DNA from 3 places in the Bradyrhizobium sp. USDA 241 genome. Region 1 is predicted to be linked to each of the others. Evidence: riboswitches for the same ligand, from Rfam matches in the RefSeq annotation. Region 1 holds a riboswitch; each other region holds the start of a gene.

Evidence for each region. A riboswitch is a leader RNA that binds a small molecule or an ion and turns the genes downstream of it on or off. The one in region 1 is predicted to bind cobalamin.
Region 2: it holds a riboswitch for cobalamin, as region 1 does, so the genes downstream of both, ABIF91_RS00565 (ribonucleoside triphosphate reductase) here and ABIF91_RS30790 (TonB-dependent receptor) in region 1, are expected to answer to the same signal.
Region 3: it holds a riboswitch for cobalamin, as region 1 does, so the genes downstream of both, ABIF91_RS39880 (TonB-dependent receptor) here and ABIF91_RS30790 (TonB-dependent receptor) in region 1, are expected to answer to the same signal.

Annotation. Positions count from the first base shown of each region.
Region 1 covers NZ_JBMGPZ010000005.1:1,871,732-1,873,995, reverse strand. Annotated here, with positions in the region: gene ABIF91_RS30790 (TonB-dependent receptor) at 1-1,400, opposite strand, end outside; cobalamin riboswitch at 1,518-1,718, opposite strand; gene ABIF91_RS30785 (histidine phosphatase family protein) at 1,793-2,264, shown strand, end outside.
Region 2 covers NZ_JBMGPZ010000001.1:96,248-98,511, forward strand. Annotated here, with positions in the region: gene ABIF91_RS00565 (ribonucleoside triphosphate reductase) at 1-1,179, opposite strand, end outside; cobalamin riboswitch at 1,288-1,499, opposite strand; gene ABIF91_RS00570 (hypothetical protein) at 1,460-2,038, opposite strand; gene ABIF91_RS00575 (short-chain fatty acyl-CoA regulator family protein) at 2,130-2,264, opposite strand, start outside.
Region 3 covers NZ_JBMGPZ010000005.1:3,717,038-3,719,301, forward strand. Annotated here, with positions in the region: partial or broken gene ABIF91_RS39880 (TonB-dependent receptor) at 1-1,414, opposite strand, end outside; cobalamin riboswitch at 1,529-1,741, opposite strand; gene ABIF91_RS39885 (hypothetical protein) at 1,836-2,093, opposite strand.

The DNA.
Region 1 (2,264 bases):
TCGACCAGCGAAACGGAATCGCCTGGAAAGTTTGCCGCGCCCGGCCTGACGAAATCGAGATAGCTTGTCGACAAGGTCGTGACCAGCCGGTTGTCGAAGCCTGCGATGTTCGCGTCCCAGATCAAATCGGTGATGTTGCCGACCAGGCGCTGGCTGTGCGCGACATAGAAGCGCTCGCGATCGACCAGGTTCGTGGTGGAATTGAACGCCTCGATCTCGTTGTTGAACCAGCTCCGTTCTGCGCCATAGCCATAGGCCTGGCTCTTCAGCGTCAGGTCAGGCGCCAATTTCAGCTCAAAGCCGCCGCGCAGCCACACTTCCTGGGCGACGTTGCGGTTGTCTAGGACGTTGTAGTTGGTGTTGAAGGTGCGGTCGTCGATCGTGACGGCACCGAGATTCGTTCCGTTGTAATTCGACACGTAGTTGCCGGAGACGATCCCCGTCGTTGCATGCGAGCCGCTGAAAGCGATCGGCACCAGCGGCGCGCCCCAATAGGCCTTGGAGCGATCCTCGCGGTACTCGAGTGCGCCCCAGATCTTGAGACTATCGGAGATGCGGTAGTCGAGCTGGCCGGACGTGCCGAACGTCTTGACGTTGGTGTCGTCGGCAAAACCGTTGAGGGCGGAGCGGAAGATGTCGAAGCGATAGTCGAGGCCCTGCACATTGGTGCTGCCGCCCGAGCCGTAATGCGCGCGGAATGAGTTGAGCGAGTCCCAGGAAAACTCAGCTTCGTTCCGGATCGGTCCGGTGTGGGGCTGCTTGGTGACGAAGTTGATGGCGCCGCCGGCGGCGCCCTCGCCTGACATCAACGAGGCCGGGCCCTTGAGGAACTCCACGGCCTGCAGATTGGCGGTGTCGGTGATCCGCGAGGTCATGTTCTGCGGGCCGATCTTGATGCCGTTGTAGAGCGTATTGATCTGGCTGTTGGTGAAGCCGCGCATGGAAAACGCCGCGGGCTCGGCCGGATTGTCGCCGGAGGTGACGCCGACGGCACCCTGCGCCACCTCTGAGACAGTTCGATAACCCTGCTCGCGCATGGTCTGGGCGGAGATCACCTCGACCGTCGCGGGCGTTTCGCGCACCGTCAGGCCGAGCCGCGAGGCGCTTTCGGCCACCACATTGCTGTTGAGCGGCGTCGGCGCTGTCGCGGCCGGCGCGCTGGGCTTGGGCGGAGCCGATACGGTCGCTGGCCGGCGCGCAGCTGCACGGCGCGCGCGCTGCGCTTCACGGCCGGATGGCTTGGCCTGCCTGCCGGCTTCAGCAGGCGAGACCTCGACCGGCGGCAGGGGTTCGCGGACCTGCTGCGCCAGGGCGGCAGGCACATCTGCGATGACAAACGACGTGAACGCAGCGGAGGCGAGCAGGAAGCGGCTCGGCCGTAAGATACAGATGGAAGACACGATACGAAACCTCGGTATGACGTCAGTGGCACGTCACAGCGAACGAGGTCCCATCTGTTGGCCTTTCGGGCCGTCCGATGAAGCCGAATGTCTGTACTCCCCGACCGACATCTTCGCGTGTGACCTCGGCTGACGGCAGGTCTCCTGGCTCGCGGGTCGTGACCGCTTCGTCGCCTTCCCGGGACCGAGGACCCAGTGGCTTGTGACGAAGGATTCACCGCTTACAGTTGCGGGGGCAGCCGCGGCATTGGGGACAAGTGTCCCCGCACCGCATTCCCTTTTCATTCCCTCTCGGGGAAACCGTCGCGATCATCTAGGATTACCATCGTGACAGAGTCAATGCGCCAGTTGCGGCGTTGTGGCCACAGCGACCAACTTCCCTGGAGATGAGCATGGAAGGTGAGACCTTCCTCTGGCTGATACGGCATGCGACCGTCGAGGGCGTAGCGGGGACGATCCATGCTGCTGATGCGCGGGCGGATCTCGGCGATCACGCAGCGCTGGTGGCTCTGCGGCAGCATTTGCCGCCGGATGCCACCACCTATGCCAGCCCGTCGCGGCGTACGGTCGAGACCGCGCGCGCACTGCGGCTCGAACCGGAATTGGTCAGCGAATTCCGCGAGCAGGATTTCGGCGACTGGACCGGCCGCCGGCATGACGAGCTCGCCGCGACCGGTGGCGAGACTTACGCGCAGTTCTGGCACGATCCAGCGCACGGACGGCCGCCGAACGGCGAAAGCTTTGCGGATCAGGTCGCCCGTGTCCGGCTGGGTCTGTCGCGGATCGGGGCCGGATCGGCAACGCTCGTCGTGCATTCCGGCACCATCCGCGCCGCGCTCTGCATCGCACTGGACCTGACGCCGC
Region 2 (2,264 bases), on a different contig from region 1:
GCACATCGAGCGGATCATGTTCGGCTTGAGCTCGGAATTGATGAAGTTCTGGAAGTAGGGCAGGCCGTATTTCGCCGTCATCTCGAACAGGCGATCAGCGTTATCGCTCTCCCAGGGGAAATCCGCAGCGATGTTGTAGGTCGGGATTGGAAAGGTGAATACACGGCCCTTGGCGTCACCTTTCGTCATCACCTCCATATAGGCGCGGTTGATCATGTCCATTTCGGACTGCAGGTCGCCATAGGTGAAATCCATCTCCTCTCCGCCGATCACCGGCACCTGATCGCGCAGGTCCTCCGGGCAGGTCCAGTCGAAGGTGAGATTGGTGAAAGGCGTCTGCGTACCCCAGCGCGAGGGGACATTGAGGTTGTAGATGAGCTCCTGGATCGATTGCAGTACGTCGCCGTAGCTCAAGCCGTCCCTCCGGATGAACGGCGCCATATAGGTGTCGAACGAACTGAAGGCTTGCGCGCCCGCCCACTCGTTCTGCAACGTGCCGAGGAAATTGACGATCTGCCCGACCGCACTCGACAGATGCTTCGGCGGGCCGGCCTCGACCTTGCCGGGCACGCCGTTCAGTCCCTCGGTCAAGAGCGTGCGCAGCGACCAGCCGGCGCAATAACCGGCGAGCATGTCGAGGTCATGGATATGGATGTCGCCTTCACGATGGGCGCGGCCGATCTCCGACGGGTAGATGTGCGACAGCCAGTAGTTGGCGACGACCTTGCCCGAGAGGTTCAGGATAAGGCCGCCCAGCGAATAGCCCTGGTTGGCGTTGGCATTCACGCGCCAGTCGGTACGTTCGAGATACTCGTTGATGGAAGCGGCGACATCAACCATCGCCTTGTGGTCCTGGCGCGCCTGTCCGCGTTTCTCGCGATAGACGATATAGGCGCGCGCAGTGGCGAAATAGTCGGCCGCGATCAGCACCTGCTCGACAATATCCTGTACCTCTTCAATTTGCGGCGTTGCACCGGCGAAGCGGTGCGCGATGACCTTGATAGTCTCTCCCGTGAGCCGGCCGGCCGCCTCGTCGTCGAACTCGCCGGTCGCCCGTCCCGCGCGGGCGATCGCAGAACGGATCTTGCCGGCATCGAACACAACCGTGCCGCCATCGCGTTTGACGATCGAGCGCGGCAATGCGGCTTGCAACGAATTGCTTTGACCCAGACCAGACATCGGCATCCCATATGGGTTGGGGCAAGGCCGAGGTAGGCGCATGCGGAAAACGAGCCGCCCTCAGCGGCCGATTGCCGGCAAAGCGACCACCGGGACACCCCGCCCGAGGACTCTGTTGTTGTCGCGGCAGGTCTCCTGGCTCGCGGGTTATTGCTGCTGTCTGGCCTTCCCGACGCGGAGATTTTGCGCCAGTGACTCTGTCGACAGCGGCTCGCCGCTTACAGTTGCGGGGGCAGCGCCGGCTTTGGCTTTCGGCCGTACCGGCTTCCCTCTTAGCTCTCTATCTTGCGATTCGAGAGACCGTGACAGCTACATCTAGCTGCCATATTTGATTGTGTGTCAACAGGTAGTTTATTGCAGCGGAAGTATAGAGCCAGTCATGGGTTCTCGTCTTCGTTGCGCCACGCGTCGATTGTCTCGGGCTGCCTGGCCAGCGCCGCGATTTTTGTGGCCGGATGGAGCGCCGGCCACGGCGAAACGATCCGGACCCGGATTGAGGAAGCCGTCCGTCCTTGGTCCAGCGGCGGCGCTCGCGCGATGTAATCCCAAGGATTTCTTCAACGACACGCGGACGCAGCCGTTCCTGTCGAAAGGCATCGAGCGCAGCATCGACCGCAAGAAGATCGGAAAGCTCGTCGATGGCCTGCGGCGCGATGGTCGTGCAGATCGCTTCGCCCTGGGTCGACGTCTTGAACCGGCGGCGCCGAAGCAAACCGGCCACACGCCACCGCGCCTCGATCGCTCTTCGCCGCGATCCGAGGGTCAGCTCTGCCGTGGGCCCGAACGTCAATGAGACGCCGTTTGAAGAATGCAAAACTGCGAGATAGCGGCAATACGGATTGGAATCGCTCGACGTCATTGTAACACAGGCTTCCGGAGACGTTCACAGTCTCCCGCGGCACATTGCTGCGGTCAACTCACAGCGTATGGCGCAGGCGCTGCGGTTTTCGTCAACCTGCAGGGCACGTCCGGCGGAGGGGAATGCCCGCTGCGCAGGCAGGTCGTTCGCAGATCCGGCAGCCGTCTCCGATCGGAGTCACCGCAGCGGGGTTACTGAGGTCCAGGCCGTCCGAATAGACCAATCG
Region 3 (2,264 bases), 1.8 Mb from region 1:
AGCCGCCGGGTCGAAATTGTCACGTGCCGAGAGATTGATGTTCTGCAACCGGGCGCCGTAGGAGATATCGGTCGCTGGCGCGACGCCGAGCGTGTGCTGGACATAGCCCGCCACCGTCCGCTGCCTGAGATCGTAATTGTGCCAGGGAGCGAGACCCTGGCCGGCGCCGCGGTTCTGCTGAAAGCTCGCATCGTAGTAGTCGACGCCGGTCAGCACTTGCGAGGGCATTCCGAAGAGCGGGCTCTTCACGCTGAGCCGCGGCGTGATCGACCATGTCGTAAGGTCAGCATCGACATAGGTCGACGTGAAGAAAGCCGGGACCGGCGCCGGGCTCGAGAAGAATGCGCTCTGCTGCTTCTTGTCGCGCACGCCGCCGTCGACGATGAGATCGACGCCGTTGACAAGGGTTTTCGTGAAGCCCGCGGTCGCGCCAAAACCCTGCTGATTGGCGTAGTTAAAGGGCGTGCTGGTCCCTCGCCGGCTTGGTCGCGAGCTCGTCGACGCCGATGGAGGGATCGACGGTGCGGCCGCCCGGCAGTCGCAGCTCCTGATTGTCACCGGTGACGGTCAGGAAGGCGGTCAGGCCCGGCGTCGTGTAGTTCAGATTGCCGACGCCGTTCTCCTGGGAATAGCGATTGTTGTCGCGATAGCCGTCGGTCCTGACGGCATTGCCGTAGAACGAGGTCGACCAGGGACCGGAATTGATCGCGGCCGAGACGTTGCCGAGCCTGGTATTGAACGAGCCGAAACCGGCCTCGATGCGCGCTGTCACGGGCGGGCCGCCGACGCCGTTCTTGGTGACGATGTTGATGACGCCGCCGACCGCATTGTCACCATACAGCACCGCACCGGAATTGCCGCGCGTGATCTCGATGCGCTCGATGGCATTGAGCGGGATGGTGGAGAGGTCCACCTGCGCCATATCGATGTCGTTCAACCGCCGTCCGTTGACCAGCACCAGCGTGTTGGCCGTGGCGAAGGCACCGAAGCCGCGCAAGTCAACACTGGTCCTGGCACCGATCTGGCCGCCATAGAACGTCGTGATCTGGGCGCCCGGCACCTGCGTCGCGATGATCTCAGCCAGCGTCTGCGACGGCGCATGAGCGATGTCGGCGGCCGTAATGGCGGTCGTGACCGCGCCGACGATCCCGCCATTGCCGGCGGCGGCCTCGTTGCCCGAGCCGGTCCCACTCGGCGCCCCGTCCGGCGCCGCTCGGCGCCGCCCCGCCTCGCCATCGCCGATCGCCCTGGCACGCGTACGGTTCTGATCGTCGGATCTGGTCACTTCGACCGGCGGCAGCTGCTCGGCGACGGACTGCTGGGCGTGGACGATGGAGAGATCGAGCGAATACAGCGAAACGGCCGCAACGATGCCGGCGCAGCGGCGCCTGGCGGCAGTGACAATACGGGACACAATTGTAGCCTCGGCATGACGTCAGTGGCACGTCACAGCGAACGAGGCTTTACTGCGGAGCGATCGACGGCTCCGGAAAAGCTAATGTCTGTACTCCCCGACCGACATCTTCGCGTGTGACCACGGCTGACGGCAGGTCTCCTGGCTCGCGGGTCGTTACCTCTGCGTCGCCTTCCCAGGACCGAGATTCCCAGTGGCATAGGACGAGAGATTCACCGCTTACAGTTGCGGGGGCAGCCATGGCATTGAGAAGATCCCGCCTTGGGACATCTCGCACCACGTTCCCTTTTGATCTCCATGAGGAGAACCGTCAGCGGCCAATCTACGGGGCGTCCAGGCCGGGAGTCAATCGACCGCTGGCATCTTGGCCGCAGACGCGATCGGCCGGCTCCCCAACGAATCGAGCAATGCCCTGCGCCGCCTACGTTCGCCCCCGCGGGCGCTGGGCCTGAGCCCAGGCCGCAGCGACATCCCGCGGCGGAGCGTCGAGGCGCTTGATCGGCGTCAGTTCGCCGGAGGCCGAGACGATCGCGGTCTCTTCGCGCCGGCAGCGCGTGCAGACGAAACGGACCTCATGCGGGGATGCCGACCAGCTTGAACGTTTCACGTTGGCGGCCATCGGCCAGGCATCGCAATGCGAGCACGATACCAGGAACCGGCCGGGATCGAGCATACCCATTCCATTGGACTCCACGTCCTGCCCACTGCTTCCAATGACTATCCTACGGAAATCGTTCCGGTGCCTCGGCACCGTCGACGCCACGTTCGCTGGAAGCCTGCGCGCTGCTCGCCGTTCCCACGAGACCTCCGGCGTTGTCGATTTCAAAGCTTGCGAATTTCATCCGATGTC